3 regions of the Phytobacter sp. V69 genome follow, and region 1 is predicted to be linked to each of the others. Evidence: predicted binding sites of a transcription regulator. Region 1 holds the regulator's gene; each other region holds the start of a gene.
The links. Region 1 encodes Fur, which represses iron uptake genes when iron is present. Its sites were predicted from a motif close to ATAATAATGAGAACNACTATCAA; they were not measured.
Positions count from the first base shown of each region.

Region 2: zupT (zinc transporter ZupT) is a predicted target of Fur. The motif match lies at 1,563-1,585, and genes of this name have one in related genera.
Region 3: ACSZPU_RS15285 (TonB-dependent receptor domain-containing protein) is a predicted target of Fur. The motif match lies at 4,145-4,167, and genes of this name have one in related genera.

Region 1 covers NZ_CBFFRL010000032.1:24,814-32,115, reverse strand. Annotated here, with positions in the region: gene potE (putrescine-ornithine antiporter) at 1-718, shown strand, start outside; gene pgm (phosphoglucomutase (alpha-D-glucose-1,6-bisphosphate-dependent)) at 789-2,429, opposite strand; gene seqA (replication initiation negative regulator SeqA) at 2,454-3,002, opposite strand; gene ybfF (esterase) at 3,186-3,959, shown strand; gene ybfE (LexA regulated protein) at 4,091-4,384, shown strand; gene fldA (flavodoxin FldA) at 4,534-5,064, shown strand; gene fur (ferric iron uptake transcriptional regulator) at 5,355-5,807, shown strand; gene chiQ (ChiQ/YbfN family lipoprotein) at 5,905-6,237, opposite strand; gene chiP (chitoporin ChiP) at 6,258-7,302, opposite strand, start outside.
Region 2 covers NZ_CBFFRL010000098.1:1,297-8,598, forward strand. Annotated here, with positions in the region: gene ribB (3,4-dihydroxy-2-butanone-4-phosphate synthase) at 1-252, shown strand, start outside; gene ACSZPU_RS14715 (hypothetical protein) at 446-748, shown strand; gene zupT (zinc transporter ZupT) at 771-1,550, opposite strand; gene ygiD (4,5-DOPA-extradiol-dioxygenase) at 1,747-2,535, shown strand; gene ACSZPU_RS14730 (glutathionylspermidine synthase family protein) at 2,592-3,752, opposite strand; gene ACSZPU_RS14735 (DUF1190 family protein) at 3,758-4,429, opposite strand; gene tolC (outer membrane channel protein TolC) at 4,590-6,044, opposite strand; gene nudF (ADP-ribose diphosphatase) at 6,250-6,882, shown strand; gene ACSZPU_RS14750 (DUF1249 family protein) at 6,879-7,301, shown strand.
Region 3 covers NZ_CBFFRL010000105.1:336-7,637, forward strand. Annotated here, with positions in the region: gene ACSZPU_RS15260 (helix-turn-helix transcriptional regulator) at 1-482, opposite strand, end outside; gene ACSZPU_RS15265 (YggS family pyridoxal phosphate-dependent enzyme) at 773-1,597, opposite strand; gene ptsJ (MocR-like B6 salvage transcription factor PtsJ) at 1,667-2,959, shown strand; partial or broken gene ACSZPU_RS15275 (type 1 glutamine amidotransferase) at 3,017-3,733, shown strand; gene ACSZPU_RS15280 (Rdx family protein) at 3,771-4,058, opposite strand; gene ACSZPU_RS15285 (TonB-dependent receptor domain-containing protein) at 4,282-6,654, shown strand; gene ACSZPU_RS15290 (hemin-degrading factor) at 6,724-7,302, shown strand, end outside.

The DNA of each region.
Region 1 (7,302 bases):
GGCGTTTCTCGGCCTGGAATCCGCCTGCGCCAATACTGACGTGGTGGAAAACCCGGAACGTAACGTCCCCATCGCGGTACTGGGTGGCACCCTGGGTGCAGCGGTCATTTACATCATATCTACCAATGTGATTGCCGGGATTGTACCCAATATGGATCTGGCAAAATCGACCGCGCCGTTTGGTCTGGCCTTCGCGCAGATGTTCACACCGGAAGTCGGCAAGGTGATTATGGGCCTGATGGTAATGTCCTGCTGCGGCTCGCTGCTTGGCTGGCAGTTCACCATCGCCCAGGTCTTTAAATCTTCTGCCGATGAGGGCTACTTCCCGAAAATCTTCTCCCGCGTGAGCAAAGCCGATGCACCGGTTCAGGGGATGCTGGCGATAGTGATTTTCCAGAGCGGTTTGTCGCTGATGACCATTAGCCCGTCGCTGAACAGCCAGTTCAACGTGCTGGTTAACCTGGCGGTCGTCACCAACATCATTCCCTATATTCTGTCGATGGCAGCGCTGGTCATTATTCAAAAAGTGGCGAAAGTGGATCCGGGTAAAGCGAAGATGGCCAATATGGTGGCGCTGACGGGGGCGATCTACAGCTTCTATGCGCTCTACTCTTCCGGCCAGGAGGCCATGCTCTACGGCGCTATTGTGACCTTTATGGGCTGGACGCTGTACGGGCTGGTCTCACCGCGATTTGAGCTCAAAAATACACACAGCTAAGGTAAAAACAAAACGGCAACCCGAAGGTTGCCGTTTTCTTGTCTTTCAGCTCAGTAAGAGAGAAAGCGCATTACGCGTTTTTCAGTACTTCACTCACAATCTCTACCGCTTCTTTCTCAATCAGCTTACGGTGTTCTTCACCAAGGAAGCTTTCGCAGTAAATTTTGTAGGCGTCTTCCGTACCTGACGGACGCGCGGCAAACCAGCCGTTGTCGGTCATCACTTTCAAGCCTCCGATAGACGCGCCGTTACCCGGCGCTGCCGTCAGACGTGCAGTGATCGGGTCACCTGCCAGCGTGCTTGCGCTGACCATTTCCGGAGACAGTTTAGACAACGCCGCTTTCTGTGCGGAGGTCGCGCTGGCGCCCAGACGGTTGTAGCTCGGCGCACCAAAGCGGGCGGCCAGTTCGTCGTAGTGCTGCTGCGGGTTTTTGCCGGTGACAGCGGTGATTTCCGCCGCCAGCAGGCACATGATGATACCGTCTTTGTCGGTTGACCATGGGGTGCCGTCGAAACGCAGGAAGGATGCCCCTGCGCTCTCTTCACCGCCGAAGCCGAAGCTGCCGTCAAACAGACCGTCAACAAACCATTTAAAGCCCACCGGCACTTCCACCAGCTTGCGGCCGAGGTCGTTCACCACGCGGTCGATCATCGCAGAAGAGACCAGGGTTTTACCCACGGCAACATCTTTACCCCACTGCGGGCGATGCTGGAACAGGTAGTTGATGGCAACGGCCAGATAATGGTTCGGGTTCATCAGACCTGCAGGCGTTACGATGCCATGGCGGTCATAGTCCGGGTCGTTGGCGAAAGCCAGGTCGAACTTGTCGCGCAGCGCCAGCAGACCGGCCATTGCACACTCAGAGGAGCAGTCCATACGGATCACGCCGTCTTTGTCGAGGTGCATAAAGCGGAAGGTTTGATCAACCTGATCGTTCACAATGGTCAGATCAAGTTTGTAGAATTCAGCAATCCGTTTCCAGTATTCGATACCGGAACCACCCAGCGGATCGACGCCCAGTTTCAGGCCCGCTTTCTGAATTGCCGCCATATCGACGATATCAGCCAGTCCTTCGATGAACGGCTGCACCAGATCCTGTTCTTTCACGTGACCCGACGCCAGCGCGGCATCCAGCGAAATGCGTTTCACGCCTTTCAGGCCATCCGCCAGCAGCGCGTTAGCGCGGTCTTCAACCACTTTGGTTACGTTGGTATCAGCCGGGCCACCGTTTGGCGGATTGTATTTGATACCACCGTCTTCCGGCGGGTTGTGCGACGGCGTAATGACGATACCGTCAGCCTGCGCGCCGCCTTTTTTATTGTGTACCAGGATAGCGTTAGATACCGCAGGGGTCGGCGTGAAGCCGTTATTTTCTTGCACAATCACGTCAACACCGTTTGCCGCCAGCACTTCCAGTACGGAGATAAACGCCGGTTCGGACAGAGCGTGCGTATCTTTACCGACATAGCACGGGCCAGTGATGCCATTTTTGGCACGCTCTTCGGCGATAGCCTGAGCGATGGCCAGAATGTGTTGTTCATTAAAGCTGTGACGCCCCGCGCTGCCGCGGTGACCTGACGTACCAAATTTTACCGCGTGCTCAGCGTTGCCGATGACAGGTTTCAGCACATAGTACTGCGCAGTAAGCTGGGCGATGTTAATCAAATCGCTCTGTTGCGCAGGTTGCCCCGCACGTTCGTGGTTAGCCATTGCCTGGTCCTTTTTATGCAAGGATTAAATTGTGCCGCAAACCTTTTCAATCAATTCCACCGGGAACTGCATTGACTGCATGATGTGTTCCACCATGCTGCATTTACGACCCGTATTCGTGTTGGTGATAACCCAGTACGGGGTATCAGGCACCTGTTTTGGCTTCGTCTGATTGCCGTTTTGCAACAGGGTATGTTCATCAGCCGCGAAGTATACGCGGGTGCGCCCGTGCAGAGACTCAGTGGATTCTGCAAAAGCCTTTGCATCTAATGAATAGAGTGTAGACAGCACCAGCATGAAGCGATTCACGGCTTTTTTCTGCTCCGCATACTCGTCAGAGAGCAGCAGTTCACGCACCGCGCGGACCTTGTCTTTCGCGGTATTAACCGGTTTGACTGCTTCAACCGTAACAGGTGCAGGCGTTTCTTTCGGGAGTTGAACAGCGGCAGCTGGCTGCGGGGCGGCGGAAAACTTCAACATGCGCCGTAAAATGTCGGATGCGCTCTCGCCAATGTGCTTTGTGTGGCTGGCAATATAACTGTAGAGCTCATCATCAACTTCGATCGTTTTCATCTTAATCCAGTGCAGTGTCTAATCTGAATACAAGTTATTGAGATTATAAAGTCAAATCTCAACAGCGGATAGCGTCAAACCAGGATGGCGGCAAAAGTCAGAATGTGTCTAAACCTTGCAGCCGGACGGCAGAATGTTCAACATGATACCTTAATCCGAAAGAGCGAAAAAAAGAACTTTGCCATGAAATTGAATACCCGAGCGCAATCTGCACAACAATCGCACAACAATTCTCCCATCGTGCTGGTTCACGGTTTATTTGGTAGCCTGGACAACCTTGGTGTACTCGCCCGCGACCTTGTTAATGACCATGACATTATTCAGGTTGATATGCGAAACCACGGCCTTTCCGCGCGTTCACCCGAGATGAATTACCCGGCGATGGCGCAGGATTTGCTCGATACCCTTGACGCCCACGGCATTGAACGTGCGACCTTTGTCGGCCACTCCATGGGCGGGAAAGCCGTTATGGCATTTACCGCACTGGCACCGGAACGCATCGATAAGCTTGTCGCTATCGACATCGCCCCGGTTAGCTATAACGTGCGTCGCCACGATGAAATTTTTGCCGCTATCAACGCTGCAACCGAGGCTAATGCCACCACACGCCAGCAGGCGGCAGTCGTCATGCGCGAATATATAGATGAAGAAGGGGTAATTCAGTTCCTGCTCAAGTCGTTTGTCGACGGCGAGTGGCGCTTCAATGTGCCAGCACTATGGGATCAATATCCCCATATCGTGGGCTGGGAAACGGTACCGGCCTGGAACCATCCAGCGCTCTTTATCCCCGGCGGTAACTCGCCGTATGTCACCGAACAGTATCGTGGCGAACTGCTGCAACAATTCCCGCAGGCACGTGCGCATGTGATAGCCGGAGCCGGGCACTGGGTGCATGCAGAAAAACCGGAAGCGGTTCTGCGCGCCATCCGTCGTTATCTCGCTGAAAAGACAAACTGATTAAAAACCCGGCGACCGGTTGCCGGAAAGCGCCCGGTCGTTGGCGTGTCCGCATCGCTGATGTATGATGGCGCGCTAATCAGCCCGGGCTATGACCCGATTGCTTGTACTTCCCGTAGTATTCTTAAATCATGGCTAAAGAACAAACGGACCGCACGACACTAGATCTGTTCGCGAATGAACGTCGCCCGGGACGTCCTAAAACCAATCCGCTCTCTCGCGACGAGCAATTGCGCGTGAATAAGCGCAATCAGCTTAAACGCGATAAAGTTCGTGGGCTTAAGCGCGTCGAATTAAAACTCAACGCAGAGGCTGTCGACGCGTTAAACGCGCTGGCGGACGCGCGCGAAATGAGCCGGAGTGAATTGATTGAAGAGATGTTACTGGCTCAGCTTAACGCGCTGAACAACCAGGAAATCCTCTAATTCATCGCAAAAATACACTTTCATGTTGCACAGAGTGCAGTCTTGCGTGATTGCAGTTTCCGCGTGCTTCTCTGATCTGCTATGATTGCCCTTATCCGTGGGCCAATCGCCACCACCATATCATTAAGTTTCAAGAGGTTATTTTACTCATGGCAATCACAGGCATTTTTTTCGGCAGCGATACTGGTAATACCGAAAACATCGCAAAGATGATCCAGGCTCAACTTGGTAAAGAAGTTGCCGATGTGCATGACATTGCTAAAAGCAGCAAAGAGGATTTAGAAGGTTACGACATCCTGCTGCTTGGCATTCCGACCTGGTATTATGGTGAAGCACAGTGTGACTGGGATGACTTTTTCCCGACGCTGGAAGATATCGATTTTAACGGCAAACTGGTTGCTCTGTTTGGCTGTGGCGACCAGGAAGACTATGCTGAGTACTTCTGTGATGCGCTGGGTACTATCCGCGACATCATTGAACCGCGCGGCGCAACCATCGTAGGCCACTGGCCGACCGAAGGTTACCATTTCGAAGCGTCCAAAGGCCTGGCAGATGACGATCACTTCGTTGGTCTGGCCATTGACGAAGACCGTCAGCCGGAACTGACCGCTGGTCGCGTCGACAAGTGGGTGAAACAGATTTCTGAAGAGCTGCACCTGCAAGAGATCATCAATGCCTGATGTTGTTTGGCGCAACCTGCTGGTTGCGCCTGATTAATAGATAAAAGCGATGGAAATAATTGCTACAATTTTTTAACTTTTTTCTCCAGCGCTGTACAATGGCCCCTGGTTAAAACGGGTAACGCAAAAGGACTTTGTTGGCGCTGCCACGTTTTAAAAGCTTACTTTACTTGAGGACTTGCAGTTTTCATTCAGGCATGGCAGTTCTATAATGAGACGCATTATCCCAGGTGCATTCCTTGTAGCTTCCCGACGGGAAGTGAATCGTTTAGCAACAGGACAGATTCCGCATGACTGACAACAATACCGCATTAAAGAAGGCCGGCCTGAAAGTCACGCTTCCTCGGTTAAAAATCCTGGAAGTGCTTCAGGAGCCGGAGAACCACCATGTCAGTGCGGAAGATTTATATAAGCGCTTGATCGACATGGGCGAAGAGATTGGGCTGGCGACTGTGTACCGTGTACTCAACCAGTTCGATGATGCCGGGATCGTGACCCGCCATAATTTCGAAGGCGGTAAATCCGTCTTTGAGCTGACGCAGCAACATCACCACGACCACTTAATTTGCCTGGATTGCGGCAAAGTGATCGAGTTCAGTGATGACTCTATCGAAGCGCGTCAGCGTGAGATTGCATCCAGACACGGTATTCGTCTGACTAACCACAGCCTCTACCTCTATGGCCACTGTGCCGAGGGTGACTGCCGTACAGACGATAACGCGCACGAAGCGACGGATAAATAATCCTCGCTTCTCTCTAAAGCCAACCTCCGGGTTGGCTTTTTTATTTCTGCGTATCGCAAAGACAAAAAAGCCCGCCGAAGCGGGCTATCTCACACGGTTAATTCAGCGCGTTATGCTGGCGAATCTCCTGCCAGATCTGATCACAACGCGCTTTTACCGCCTGGCCGTTACCGGTATGCGTTGCTTCAAGACACTGCTGATAATCCAGCGTGCGCACACTCTCTTGTTCCGCGAATTGCTGGTGTGCTTTCTCTTTACGCAGTACATCCAGCACGCTTCTGCAGGCCGCCGTTTTCTCCGGCGAGCCCTCAGCCGTATTGATACAGGCGCTGTAAGCCTCTTTTAAGCGGGCATCTTCCTTTGGCGCCTGTGGCTGTTGTACGCAGGCAGCCAGTCCCAGCGTCATCAGAACAAGCAGTATTGGTTTCATCGTCATGGCATTCCCTCGCATCAGAAGATATTCAACGGCGCAATGACGATAAATTTCACGTCGCGTTCGTCCTGGAAGATGTTGTTATACCCGCCGCCCCAGCTCGGGATATCGGAGTGGTTGTCGTACTGGGTAAAGTGCAGTTTAAACAGGGTGCCTTTTGCCATCCCTTCCTGCACGGTGTACAGCAGGTCGAGGCTGTAAGCCGACTCTTTGATGGAATTCCCCGCATCGTAGTATTTGTCTCCGGAAGAAACATTGGACGGTTTCGCATCCCAGCCATAGACATACGATGCACCTACCGCCCAGCCCGGCAGATTCCAGTCTTTCAGGTCATACATTGCACCAACAAAGACCGACTTTTCGTTATGGGCGTTGAAGTCAGAACGGTTATCCCACCAGATATCCAGGCGACCATTGGAAGATCCGTAGAGGGGCGTCATACGTGAATTGAAATAGCCCTGGCGGCCATCGGCTTTAACCCAGGTTCCCTCAAGACGCAAATCCACCGGACCAACCGTATAACCAAAAGTGAGCGCCTGCAGCCACGCGGTACCGTCGTAGATATCATTGATGGTGTTGTTATCGGCCTTATCGCGCGAGCCGTAGAACTGATAACTGGTGGAAAGGGGATTCCCCGCGACCTCAAATTTGTAGCTGGCTTTGGCAAAATATTGATCAACATAGCCCTGCGCCTGACCAAACGCGGCCTCGAGGAGCAGATCGTTTTTAAAGTCGTAAGACGCGCCTAGAGAATGGACGTAATTGATTTTGCTTACGCGATCATTTTGGTAGAAGTGATCCGTTTCGTTATACCACGGCGCTTTATATTCATTGGCCCACATATACGAGAAACTCAGCACGCCAGAGTCGTCATAATCCAGTTTCGCCCCAGCCTCAGCCCCCTGATAGGTGCCAGGCATAAAGCTCCAGTTTGATGCCAGCAGGGTTTGCCCGCTGGGCTGAATATACCCTGCCCTCGCCCACACCGGGCCATATTTGAACTTCGCCGCTGCCTTATAAAGGCTTGCCCCGCTGCGATCGCCGGCCCAGTCTTCGTCATAC
Region 2 (7,302 bases), on a different contig from region 1:
GGCCACGTTTTCCCACTGCGTGGGCAACCGGGTGGCGTATTGACGCGCGGCGGTCATACCGAAGCGACCATTGACCTGGTAACCCTGGCCGGTTTCAAACCTGCAGGCGTACTGTGTGAACTGACCAATGATGACGGCTCAATGGCGCGTGCGCCAGGCTGTATCGCGTTTGCCCGCGAACACAACATGGCTGTTATCACAATTGAAGACCTGGTGGCCTACCGCCAGGAGCATGAGCGCAAAGCCAGCTAAGTGATAATGCGTTGAGAAAAACCGAGGCCGGGCAGCCGAATTCGGTTTTTTTTATACCTGAATTCCCCGTTTTCCCTTGCCGGAACAGAACCTGCTTCGCGATTCTCGACGTTTGTTGATCTCACTAATGGATACTACGGCGCGCTACTTATAAAGTGGTAACCATCAGATTTGTTAAATATGGCGACATGGGGTGGAGTCTGCTGCATTGTCTTCCATTTTTATCTTTCAGAACAATAGCCTGGACTTTTTGATTGTTAAGGTGGGTTCCATTGGAGGGGATATGCTGATTTATTGGTGCGGTTTTTTTGTCGTCGTATTCGTGATGTTCGCGCATATCATGTGCCTGCGCCGCAATTGCCGGGCCTTCCGTCAGGATCGTGACGCCCAGCAAGAAGGCTACCAGCGCGCGTTACAGATTATTCAGGCTATGCAAGCAAAAGAAGACGCGAGGGCGAAACCCGAAGCGGCTTCCGGAAGCGGCGTTGCTCAATAGGCGCGAGCAACGCCTGAATGCGTTAACCGAATCCCATCGACTGCAGCGCGACCAGACTCAGGCCCATGACCGACATCCCGCACAGTACGCCATAGCTTGGGTTGTTGTTGGGGTCGATCTCTTTTGCCAGCGGCATCAGTTCATCCACTGAGAGCGCGACCATGATCCCCGCCACTGCCGCCATAACGGCTGCCATTACCATTGGGGAGACCAGGCTGCCCAGTACCAACCAGGCCAGTACCCCACCCAGAATCTCCGCTAACCCGGAAATGCCAGCCCAAAAGATGGCTGTGCGTTTCGAGCCGGTTGCCGCATAGACCGGCCCGGCAACGGCAAGTCCTTCAGGAATATTGTGCAATGCCACCGCCAGCGCGATTCCGAAGCCCAGTTCGAGGTCGTTACTGGCGGTCACAAAGGTGGCGATACCTTCCGGAAAATTGTGCAGACTGATGCCCAGCGTCAGCAGGATCGCCGTCCGTTGGATCTTACGTTGGACGGGACGTTCAGAGCCTGAGCCCTGCATTAAATCCTGCGGGTGCGCATGGGGAAGCATGCGATCCAGCGCGAAGTAGCCCAACAGGCCGATGACGAACATGCCGTAGCCGAGCATCGGTGACATGCCTTCGGTTGCCAGCGCGGCTGGCAGCATTTCCATAAGGGAGATAAGCAGCATAATGCCGGCAGCGAATCCCAGCGAAAATGCCAGTACACGGTTTGACGGTTTCTGGCCCACAACTCCCAGAATGGCGCCGATAAAGGTAGCTGCGCCTGCCAGTAACGTCAGAATCAGTGGTGCTGACATGTATCACTCCTTATGATAATAGTTCTCATTAATGCTATGAATTAATGAATTCCAAAGCGAGGCCGCCGCATCACCTTTACGCAATTCTTACATTCAAAAAATCTGAATATCTTCATCATACTTATCTGAGTTCATCGTCTGATGAAAAAGCGTAATGTGTGTACATCAAAATGACACACTCAGTAAGGATATCATCATGTCTGCACCTCGTATGCCAGCACTGTTTTTGGGCCACGGCAGCCCGATGAATGTTCTGGAAGATAACGTTTATACCCGCACCTGGGCTCAGCTTGGCGAAACGCTGCCGCGCCCGAAAGCCATTGTGGTGGTCTCTGCACACTGGTTTACGCGTGGCACCGGGGTGACGGCAATGGAAGCACCGAAAACCATCCATGATTTTGGTGGTTTCCCACAGGCACTGTATGACACGCATTACCCGGCACCAGGATCGCCGGCGCTGGCTCAGCATCTGGTCGATTTGCTGGCACCTGTTCCGGTTACTCTGGATAAAGAAGCCTGGGGTTTTGACCACGGTTCCTGGGGTGTGCTGATCAAGATGTACCCGAATGCCGATATCCCGATGGTGCAGTTGAGCATCGACAGCACCAAACCGGCCGCATGGCATATGGAAATCGGCCGTAAGCTGGCAGCACTGCGCGATGAAGGCATCATGCTGGTGGCGAGCGGTAACGTGGTGCATAACCTGCGCACGGCACGCTGGCATGGTGATAGCTCGCCGTACCCGTGGGCAACCTCCTTCAACGAATTTGTGAAGGATAACCTGACGTGGCAGGGGCCGACCGAGCAGCACCCGCTGGTGAACTACATGTCGCATGAAGGTGGTTCGTTATCTAACCCGACGCCGGACCATTTCCTGCCGCTGCTCTATGTTCTGGGCGCGTGGGATGGTCAGGAAGCGATCACCATTCCGGTTGATGGTATCGAGATGGGCAGCCTGAGTATGCTGTCGGTACAGATTGGCTAAATGCAAAACGGTAACCCTCGGGTTACCGTTTTTTGCATGGGCAGACGAACAACGCGTTATTCCACGAAAATATGCGGATAGAAGCGTGACAGATCCTGAGTGATCAACGCGCGGTCTTCACGAATGCCAATCCCGGCCGGTTGATCGTTAATGAGCCAGCTGCCAATCAGCATGTAGCTATCGCCATACTTGGGTAGCTGGCAGAATTGCTGGACGATCATGCCTTCTTCGCCGTACGGGCCTTCGACCGCTTCAACCGTTTTGCCATTTTCGATAATGGATACGTTCGCCCCTTCACGAGAGAAGATCGGCTTAACCACGTATTTGTCCATTTCCGGATGGGCGTCTTCGGCAAAATAAGCAGCCAGCAGATTCGGATGATTCGGGAACATCTCCCACAGCATCGGTAGCAGCGCTTTGTTCGAAATGATGCTCTTCCACGCCGGTTCCAGCCAGCGTACGCCTGCGTCTTCCAGCTTGGTCGAGAACACTTCGCGCAGCATGTACTCCCAGGGATAGAGCTTAAACAGATTACTGATCACCTGATCCTGCAGATCCGTAAACTGTCCTTTTTCCCCGAGGCCAATATCTTCGATATACAGAAACTCGCTGGCGACGTCCGCTTCGGCGGCGCAGTCCTGCAGATATTGCACGGTACCACGATCTTCGACCGTATCGCGACAGCAGGCGAAATGCAGCAGGTTAAAGCCATGCTGTTCACGTAGCTCGGCGAAACGCTCAATCAGTTTTTCTTGCAGGCTATTGAACTGATCGCTGCCTTCCTGCAGGTTGCCCGCCGCAACCTGATCTTCCAGCCAGATCCACTGAAAGAACGCCGCCTCATACAGTGAGGTAGGGGTATCGGCATTATTTTCCAGCAGCTTAGGGTCTCCGGTGCCATCCCACGCCAGGTCGAGGCGTGAATAGAGCGAAGGCTGTCCGGTTTTCCATGACTGACGAACAAAGCTCCAGGTGTGCTTTGGAATGCGGAACTTCGCCAGTAGCTCGTCGCTGCCGATAACTTTATCCACCACCTGCAGGCACATCTGGTGAAGCTCGGCGGTGACCTCTTCCAGTTTTTCCACCTGGGCGAGTGTCAGCTTGTAGTAGGCGTCTTCACACCAGTACGGCTCGCCATACATGGTGTGAAAGTTGAAGCCGTACTCGGTGGCTTTCTCGCGCCAGTCGGGGCGTTCGACAATGCTGATTCTTTCCATTGTCATCAGCCGCCCATTGAGCGTGTGGTGGTGCCGCTGGCACTACGCTGCATGGTGGTTTGTTTAGCCACCGATTCGCCAAAGCCACCGCGGGTGATGGTTGAGGTGGTTGCCGGTTTAGGGGCCATTGCGGTTTTCGACACCGTTGCAGTACGCCCGGACTGGGCTGCACCATAATTCTTACCGCTGGCATCGGTGTACTGGCCATAGGCCGGGCTGGCCGGGTTTTTGGAGCTGAACAGCGGCTGCTGAGCGTAGCCCGCGCCACCGCCCATCAGACGACCCATCATGTAGCCCGCCATCAGTGGCATCCAGAAGCTGCCACCGGATTGCTGTGCCTGCGCCTGGTTCTCTGGCGCCATACCCGCCTGGGCAGGAGCTTGCTGGCACTGGCCTTCGCCAAATTCCGCCACGCAATCTTCGCGTGAAGCATACTTCGGCGCAGTACGTGCTGCTTCTTTCACTGCGTTGTCATAGGTGGTTTTACATTCAGCGCTTTTGCCCGGGTTTGCCGACGAGCAGTCATCAGCGTTCTGGTACATTTTGACCGTTTCATCATTTTGTTCGCAGCCTGCCAGCATAAAGACGGCGGTCACGGCGAACGCGACGGGCGTCAGGTGACGAGCGCCCCAGCTTTTGCGAAACATCGCATGATTAATATTTTTTGTCCGTTTCATATTTGTCTTCCGAGACCCACAGATATTGATAAAAGGTCAGGATAGAGGATGAGTGTCTGAAAATGAAGCCGGATGCGGGTCGGCAGAGGGGATCTTTACGTTGCCTTACGTAAAAACGGGGGCTGAATGCCCCCGTGACGGTAATGATGCAAAAAACGAATTAGTGCGTGGTCTTACGCGCGCTTGCCGGTTGTGCCTGCGGCGCTTGTCCGTTTGCCATATTCTGCACGCGCGCTTCCTGATCCGGGTTCTCCGGCGCCACGTTTTCTGGCGAGGTGGAGATGGATTTACCCAGCGTGCTGTTCAGCGCCAGTAGATCCTGTTCGTTCAGGGTGCCGAGGGCTGATTTAATGTTCAACTGGTTAATCAGGTAAGTGTAACGTGCGCTGGACAGCTGCTGCTTAGCGTTATATAGCGTGGTGGTCGCATCCAGCACGTCAACGATGGTACGCGTACCCACAGAGTAGCCAGCTTCCATCGCATCCAGAGAGCTCTGAGCAGACACAACGGCTTGTTTATACGCGTTGATGCTGCTGATAGAGGCATTCACGTTGTTAAAGGAAGAGCGTACGGTCTGCACAACGCTGCGGTGTGCGCTTTCCAGTTGTTCGCTCGCGCCAACGAAGTTGTACTGCGCCTGTTTGACCTGAGAGTTCACCAGACCGCCCTGGTACAGTGGCAGAGAGAAGGTCAGGCCAACGGAGTTCTGGCCGATATCGCGGTCTTTATATGACTGCGCATTAGCACCAGTGGTCGCGGAACCGTTGTATTTCGTATTGGATACGCTGGTTGAAGCGGTTAACCCCAGTGTCGGCAGGTGGCCATCCTGCGCCTGGCGAATTTGTTCACGCGCCAGATCCTGGTTCAGACGTGCCTGCAGCAACGCCAGGTTGCGGCTTTCCGCGTCTTTCAGCAGGGTGTTAACCGCCTGCGGTTTGTCAGTCTTGAAGCCATCAACGTTCAGCGATGCCAGTTCCGGGTAGTAGTTACCGGTGACCTGGCGCAGTGACTCAACGGCATTGTCGAGGTTGTTGCGGGCAGTGACTTCGTTCGCCAGCACGGTATCGTACTGTGAACGGGCGTTCTGCACGTCAGTAATGGCAACCAGGCCTACGTTAAAACGCTGTGTAGTCTGATCCAACTGACGGTAAATGGCCTGTTTCTGTGCTTCGGTATAAGAGAGCGAGTCAATCGCGCTCAGTACGTTAAAATAGGCGGTAGCGGTATTCAGAATGAGCGTCTGCTGATCGGTCTGGTAGGTTACATCCTGGATGCCTGCGGATTTTTCCTGTAACGTCAACGCACGCCATTTGGACATATCAAACAAGGTTTGCGTAAGCTGCAGAGAGCCGCTGGTGACGTTGGAGTTCACACCATTGTTGTCGCGGTAGCCATTGCCGTAGGTGTAATCCGCACCCAAACCCAGCTGTGGCAGTAACGGGCTGCGCGCTTCGTTAATTTTCTCGAAAGCTGCATCACGATCGGCGGCGGATTTACGCAGATCGGGGTTGCTTAAACGCGCCTGCTGATAAACCTGCAACAGGTTTTCTGCTTGGCTCATAGCGCTGAAACCTGTCAGGCTCAGGCCGATAAGGATGGGGAGCAATTTCTTCATTTGCATTCCTTGTTGTGAAGCATGAATAGCGCTGATCTAAATTTAGAAATAATCGCCGATTCTAACAGAGAACGCCACCGCTGAAGGTTGGCGTAACGTGCCATCCGGCGTAAATTTGCCCCAATCTATCACATGGCGATTGAAACGACAGTCAAACGGGCTTGAAAACCGCAAAATCAACATTGTTTAAGAACAGGATATCCGCATGAGTAAGCCAGAAACCTCTGCTGTGACTTTCACTAAAAACGATGTAGAAATTATTGCACGGGAAACTCTCTACAGCGGTTTTTTTTCGCTCGATCTCTACCGTTTTCGCCACCGTTTATTTAACGGTGAAATGAGCGGTGAGGTACGACGTGAAATTTTTGAACGCGGTCACGCCGCAGTCTTGCTACCCTTTGACCCAGTGCGTGATGAAGTCGTGCTGGTTGAACAGATTCGCATCGCCGCATTTGATACCAGCGAAAGCCCGTGGTTGCTGGAGATGGTGGCCGGCATGATTGAAGAGGGCGAATCTGTCGAAGATGTCGTTCGGCGCGAGGCGGAAGAAGAAGCGGGGCTGACAGTCGGTCGCGTGAAGAAAATGTTGAGCTATCTGGCAAGTCCTGGCGGCACCAGCGAGCGCTTATCTATATTGGTTGGCGAAGTGGACGCCACGCAGGCCGAAGGTATTCACGGTCTGGTGGATGAAAACGAAGACATTCGTGTTCATGTGGTGAGCCGGGAGCAGGCTTATCAGTTGGTTGAAGAGGGGAAAATCGACAACGCAGCGTCTGTCATCGCCCTGCAATGGCTGCAACTGCATTATGAGAGCTTACGAAACGAGTGGAAAAAATGAAGCGTTATACACCTGACTTCCCTGAAATGATGCGCCTGTGCGAGACCAATTTCGCGCAGCTCCGCCGCCTGCTGCCGCGTAACGACGAGGCAGGCGAAACAGTGAGCTATCAGGTGGCGAATGCGCAATACCGGTTAACGATTGTCGAATCCACCCGCTACACTACGCTTGTGGAAATCGAGCAGACCCTGCCAGCCGTGAGCTACTGGAGCCTGCCGTCAATGACGGTGCGCCTGTATCACGATGCGATGGTGGCCGAAGTGTGTTCGAGTCAGCAGATCTTTCGTTTTAAGGCGCGTTATGATTATCCGAATAAAAAGTTGCATCAACGCGACGAAAAGCATCAAATTAATCAGTTTCTGGCCGACTGGCTACGTTACTGTTTAGCACATGGAGCAATGGCGATTCCGGTTTGTTAGC
Region 3 (7,302 bases), on a different contig from region 1:
TCCATCACCACTTCAGCGGGGCTGGATCCGAAGTGTTCGGTGAAGGGCGTGGGTTTTTCGCCATCCGGGAGCAGGGTTTCGAGCATCTGATTAAACGGGACCGAGAGATTGATATTGACGCAGAATAAGCCAATCGCTTTGCCTTCTTCGCCGAAAAGCACCGAGGTGGCCGATTTAAACAGTTCGCCTTTTTTATTTCGCGTGAAATAGCTCAGCGTATTATTGATCCCGGTTTTGTTGAACAATTGCAGCGTCTTAAGCCCCATATCGGTAATGGGGGAACCGACTGTTCTGCCGGTGTGGTGGCCATTAATAATTTTATTTACCGACACGTTATGATCTTCAAATGAATGCAGCACTACTTCACAGTGTGGGCCAATCAAACCAGCGATCATCTCGGCCAGCTGAGAAAAGGATTTCATGCATTCTTTGTCCGCATCGGTGAATAAGTCGATATTCTTAATTGATTCATTTTTATTCATAGCGATCTCCATTGTGAATATTTTTCGCATCATATCGGGCATCAGAAAATGCTGAATGGGGAAAAATAAACAATATGAGGCGGATCACTCAAACAGGGTTATATTTAAATTTATCAATAGGTTGGGTGAGAATTGGTAAATAAATATTTACTGCGTGCAGGATTATTTGCAGAAAAATGTTTTATGCAGAAAGTGGCTATTCAGGAGAGGAGATAATAAGACCACAGGCATGCAGATTATTATCCAGTAAATGAGCAGGAAAACGCGGCGTGTTTCCTGCCCGCTATCCGTTATTTTTTATCGCCGGTCGGCCAGTAATATTCGTCCGGTAACGTGCGGGCACCAAAAATGGCCTGTCCGACGCGCACGACGGTCGCTCCTTCTTCAATGGCGATTTCGAAATCACCGGACATGCCCATCGACAATTCCTGTGGCTGAATGCCCGCCGGTGCACGTTCACACAACTGGTCGCGCAGCGTACGCAGGCGGACAAAACAGGTCCGTACGCGCTCTGCGTCGCGGGTAAATTCCGCCAGCGTCATCAGGCCGCGAATACGCAGGGTATCGAACGTAGAAATCTGCTTAATAAAGTCTTCGACCTCCCCGGCCTCCAGCCCGTATTTGCTCGCTTCGCTGGAGGTGTTGACCTGGACAAACACATCGATAGCGCGCCCCTCGCTTTGCAGATAGCGATCCAACGCCTGTGCCAGCCGCAGGCTGTCCAGCGCCTGAAATTCACTGGCAAAACGAGCCACCAGCTTTGCTTTGTTGGTTTGCAGATGGCCGATAACCGACCATTTCAGCGCACTGAGATCGGCCATCGCCTGCGATTTACCCCACGCCTCCTGCACTTTGTTCTCGCCCAGCATCGTGCAGCCCGCCGCGTGCGCCAGGCGGATATGCGCCTCGTCCATGGTTTTGCTGACCGGCAGCAGTCGGACGTCGTGCGGATTGCGCCCGACCCGCTGGCAGGCGCTGGCGATACGCGTGTTCACCGCGGCCAGGTTATGGCGGAAATCGTCCAGGGTTTCAGCTTTCGGCCACAGGCCGTGCATTTCATGGCGCGGGGCCGTTTGCGGTGTATCGGGCAGGTCATTGTCGGGAATAATTTTCATGATGAATGGACACTCCAGAACAGGCGATTTAAGATTGTCACAGGATAATAACCACTTTGTCATAGATCAATGAACATTACCGGAAAAACAGCAGGCGAAATTTTCGATCGGATACGGGCGATGGTACAGACCGGTGAACTGACCGCCGGGACGGCATTGCCCCCGATGCGTGAGCTCGCCGAACAGCTAAATGTGAACCGCAATACGGTGGCTGCCGCCTACAAAAGGCTGGTGGATAGCGGGCTTGCGCTCAGCAAAGGGCGTAATGGCACGCTGATCCGCGACACGCTGGCCCCGGTAATCCAGGAGGGCGCAACGCCTGGGATCGCGCTCAGAGACCTGGCCGGAGGTAACCCGTCTCCTGCGTTACTGCCCGAACTGCGCTTGCCGGCATCAAGCAGCAGGCCGCCAAGGTTGTACGGTGAAGCGCTTATCAATAGCGAACTCGAGCAGATTGGTCGCCGCTGGATGGATGAAGATATTCACACCAGATATGAATTGAACCTGACCAGCGGGGCCGTGGACGCTATCGAGCGGCTGCTCACCAGCTACCTTATCGCCGGTGACCGGGTGGCAATGGAAGATCCCTGCTTCCTGAGCAGCATCAATACCCTGAAAAACCACCGGCTGGCACCGCTGGGCGTGGCCATGGACGAGCAGGGGATCCAGTGTGAAGCGCTAGAAGCCGCGCTGGCCTCTGGCGTGCAGGCGGTGGTGATCACACCGCGCGCGCATAATCCAACGGGATGGGGGCTTAGCGCCGAACGCGCCGCGAAAGTACGTGATGTACTGGAAAAATATCCGGAAGTGCTGGTGATTGTTGATGACCACTTCTCCCGGCTTTCAACCCACGATTATCACTCAGTGATCCCAGCCGGTACCCGGCACTGGGCGCTCATTCGCTCAACATCGAAATTCCTTGGCCCGGATTTGCGCCTGGCCTTTGTCGCCAGCGACCCGGAAACCTCTTTGCGCATACAGCAGCGGTTGAATGGCGGCACCAACTGGGTCAGCCATCTGATTCAGGACATCGCCACCGCCAGCCTTGCATCCCCCGAGCTTGCAGAAAACCTCGAAACGGTAAAACAGACCTACCGCGCACGCCGCGAGGGGCTTCTCCATGCGCTACAGCAGCGCGGCGTTGCGGTCTCACCAGTGCACGACGGGCTAAATATCTGGCTGCCGCTCACCACCGACAGTAGCGCGGCGGTGATGGCGCTGGCCCGTTACGGCTGGCTGGTGCGCGGTGGGGAAATCTTTGGCCTTGAACAGGCCTGTCACGGGCTGCGGATTACCGTCTCCGATCTGGATGACGCCGCCACCGGCGCGCTGGCAACCGCGCTGGTGGGCGTACTTCGTTAATCTATTGTTTTACCGACCTTTAACGGGTCGACTCTTACTGTTATGGAGTTATCATCGATGCGCGTACATTTTATCGTCCATGAAGATTTTGAAGCCCCTGGTGCCTATGAAACCTGGGCCAGAGGGCAGGGGCACGAGGTGATCTTTTCCCGGGGCTATGCCGGGGATGCGTTGCCGGAAAATGCCGATGGCCTCGATTTTCTGATTGTTATTGGTGGCCCGCAGGATCCGGCGACCACAAAAGCACAGTGTCCGCATTTTGATTCTTTGGGCGAACAGGCGTTGATTGCCGCGGCGGTGCATGCCGGGAAGGTAGTGCTGGGAATTTGCCTGGGGTCTCAGCTGATTGGCGAGGCGCTCGGCGCATCGTTTGCCCATAGCCCGGAAAAAGAGATTGGTAAGTTCCCCATCACCCTGACCGAAGCCGGACAGCGCCACCCGCTATTTGACCACTTTGGCCAGACGCTGGAGGTCGGACACTGGCATAACGATATGCCGGGACTGACCGCCGATGCGCAAATCATCGCTTTTAGCACAGGCTGCCCACGCCAGATTGTGGCCTAATCGGATCGCGTTTTCGGTTTCCAGTGCCATATGGAGCTGACGCGGGAAGTGGTGGAACTGCTGATTGCACACTCAGAAAAGGATTTAAGCCGCGCGGGGGAATTGCGCTTCGTTGATACGCCGGAACGTCTGCGTGCGCACGATTAGCGCCAGATAAATCAGGCGCTGTTTGTCTTCCTCGACAAACTGGCCGCGCACTACAACGCCTGATGGCAGGACAGAGGGCCGGATGCCCTCTGCCGTTCGCTCAGTCGCTTTTCTTTTCCACATGCCCGAGATCTTTTTCCGGGAAGCAGTAGTCCCGCACGCGGCGTTTCAGCTCAGCCGCATCCGGAAAACCGCCATCCAGTTTCCGATCCCAGATAACCTTTCCGTCGATTTCAATCACAAAAATACCGCCTGTTCCCGGCACCAGGGTGACGGAGCCTAAGTCGGCGCTAAAGCTGTGAAGGAGTTCCTGCGCCATCCAACTGGCGCGAAGCATCCAGTTGCACTGGGAACAGTACTGCAAGGTGATAGCGGGTTTGGTCTGCATGATTGTGTTAACCGTGAAATGTAAACATTGCCCCATTGTAGACAAAAGAATGCAAAAAAAGTGAAGTCATTGTGAAGTTGTTGCAAGTGATAATTGTTATCATTACTATTCAGTCCTAAGAAAAGAGTGACACAACGTGTCGCGTGTTGGCACCGCCACTCAATAAAAAAACTGGAAGCAAGGGTGAGCCGATACTAATAAATTCTAAGGCTTGCAAAAAATTATGGGTATATCGCAACTTTCCCGGGCACCGTTTCGCAAGAGCCTCCTGGTGACTTCACTGCTCGCAGCACTGTATCAGACCACGGCTATGGCGGCTGATACCAATGTAAAACAGACCACGTCGACCGATACCCGGCAGGACAATGCCGATGAGATGGTTGTTACCGCGCCGGCTCCTGTACTGAAAGCGGGCAGCAATCATACGGTGAGCGCGGAGGATCTGCAAAACAAAGGGGCCAACGATTTTGGCTCGATCATGCGCTATGAGCCGCTTATCAGCGCGACGGGGGCCAGCGGTGGTTCCGGCAACGGCAAAAGCGGCTTTGACCGTGGCGGCTATACCGGATACAACATCCGTGGGATGGAAAGTAACCGTGTCGGTATCGACGTTGACGGCATTCCGCAACCCGACGCTACCGGGCGTAGCTATGTCAGCCGTGCAGGCCTGAACACCTTTGGTATTGGTCGCGACTATATCGACCCGTATATGTACGGTGGGATTGATATCCAGTCTGGTGCGAGCTCAACCGAAACCGCCAACACCTCTATCGGTGGTAACGTCTCGTTCCAGCCGAAGTCGGCAGACACTTACCTGCACCCGGGTAAGCAGACCTGGTTTGGTTATCAGTCGGATTATGATTCTGCGGATCGCAGCTGGCACAACGGCCTGACTGCGGCGGGCGGCGATGAAACCCTGCGCGGCATCTTTGTCTACAGCCGTCGCGATGGTCAGCAGACCCGCAATAACAGCGGTACGATTGACGCGTACCCGGCCAACTGGCACTCCGATGCGATGCTGGCCTCCGGTATCTGGCAGCCGAATGACGTGCACAAATTTACCGGTACCTTCGATTACTACCACAAAACCAACCACACCCATTACGATGCGTGGAACAGCGCGGGCAGTTCAATCATCGGTACGGCGAATCAAACCAGCCAGTCACGTCGCTGGGGTCTTAGCCTGAAAGATGACTGGACGCCGATGAATGCGTGGCTGGACAGCATGTCCACCAAGGTTTACTACCAGCATACGGAAGCTCACGACTGGACCTACATGCCGGACAGCACCACGCTGTCAATGGAGACGGTGAATTCAAACTATGACACCGACACCTGGGGCATCCAGAACGCGCTGGCGAAAACCATTGGTCGCCACGATCTGAGCGCCGGCTTCAACGCCAGCACCACCAAGACCAAGCGTCCGTTCAGCCAGTCGCCGGTACCGAGCATCTACAGCGAAATCATGCAGCCGGAAGCGGACAGCAGCGGCTACACGCTGGGTGCGTTCGTTCAGGATCAGATTAACTTCGACCTTGCCGACCATAATTTCGCGATTATCCCAGGCGTGCGCGTTGTGCATCAGTCGATGAAACCGGACAACCTCGCCAGCCTGACCACCAACAGTTCGGTGCTGGATGAATCCGATGTTTCCACGCTGTATGGTAAAAACTCAGACACCCAATGGCTGCCGTCGCTGACCTTCCAGTACGATCTGACGCCGCGCCTGATGACCTACCTGCAATACAAACGCGGGGCGGAATTCCCGAACGCCAGCCAGCTGTACGGCTCATGGAACCTGGGCTCAAGCTACGCAGGTCGTGGCCAGTATGCGCTGATCGGCAATACCGATCTTAAAACTGAAACCAGCGACAACCTCGAGTGGGGGATGAAAGGCGAGGTGACGGAAGGTATTACCATGCGCACCGCGCTGTTCTACAACAGCTATAAGAACTTTATCGCCTATACGCGTTACACCCGTAGTGGCAACCCGGACAAGTTCACCCGCGTACCGTCTAACATTTACACTATTTATCAGGCAGAAAACCGCGATAAAGCCTATATCTATGGCGGTGAAATCAGCACCAAATTTAACTTCGGCACCTGGTTTGAAGAGGTCAATGGCCTGAGCGCGACCCTGGCGTACGGCTACACGCAAGGCCAGTCGAAATCGAGCTATATGGGCGACAAATACATCGACCTGGATAGCGTAGCACCAATGAAAGCCATCGTGGGCGTGGCCTGGGATGACCCGGCGAAACGTTACGGTACTGCGCTGACCGCCACCTTCGTGAAAGGCAAACAGGCCACGGCGACCACCCGCGAATCCTACACCAACACCGGCTCGTCCCTTGGCGAATCCAGCACCGAATACATGCTTGTGCCGGGCTACGGTATGCTGGACTGGACCGCGTACTGGCAGGTGGCGAAGAACGTCAAACTGCACGGCGGCGTTTACAACATTACCGATCGCAAATACTGGGATTACCTGAACAGCCGTACCCAGGAAGAGACCACCAACCAGGATGCCTACGACAAAGCGCTGGCGGTGATGCCTGGTCGTACATGGCAACTGGGCGTGAACGTCGATTTCTAATTTTTGTTCCACTTAACCTGCCCTCCGGCCTGCATGCCGGAGGTTTCTCATAATAAAGGAAGCACATCCATGACCCATTCATCGCAAGATTACGCCGCACTCTGGCAGCAGTATCAGGACATCAAAACCGCGACGCCGGGCAAATACGCACGCGACATCGCCACTGAGATGGGCATAAGTGAAGCGGAACTGACGCTCGCCCGCACGGGGCATGACGCCACCGCGCTGACGAATAACGCCCGCGAGATCCTGAGTGCGCTGGAGCTGGTGGGTGAAACCAAGTGCATCTGTCGCAATGAGTATGCGGTTCACGAACATCTGGGCAGCTTTACCAATCTGCATATCAGTGAACGTGCAGGTTTAGTACTGAACCCACGTGCGCTGGATCTGCGTCTGTTTGTCAGCCAGTGGGCCAGCGCCTTTTTTGTGCGTGAAGCCAGTGCCCGTGGTGAACGTCAGAGCATTCAATTCTTTGACCATCAGGGCGATGCGGTGCTGAAAGTGTACGCCACAGAGCAGACCGATCGCGCCGCGTGGGATGAGGTGCTCGCTCGTTTTAGCGCCCCGCAAGCACAGCCGTTAACGTTGCAACCGGCCGATGCGCCGGGCTACGCGCAGGACGCCAACGGCTCGGCGCTGGACAAAGCC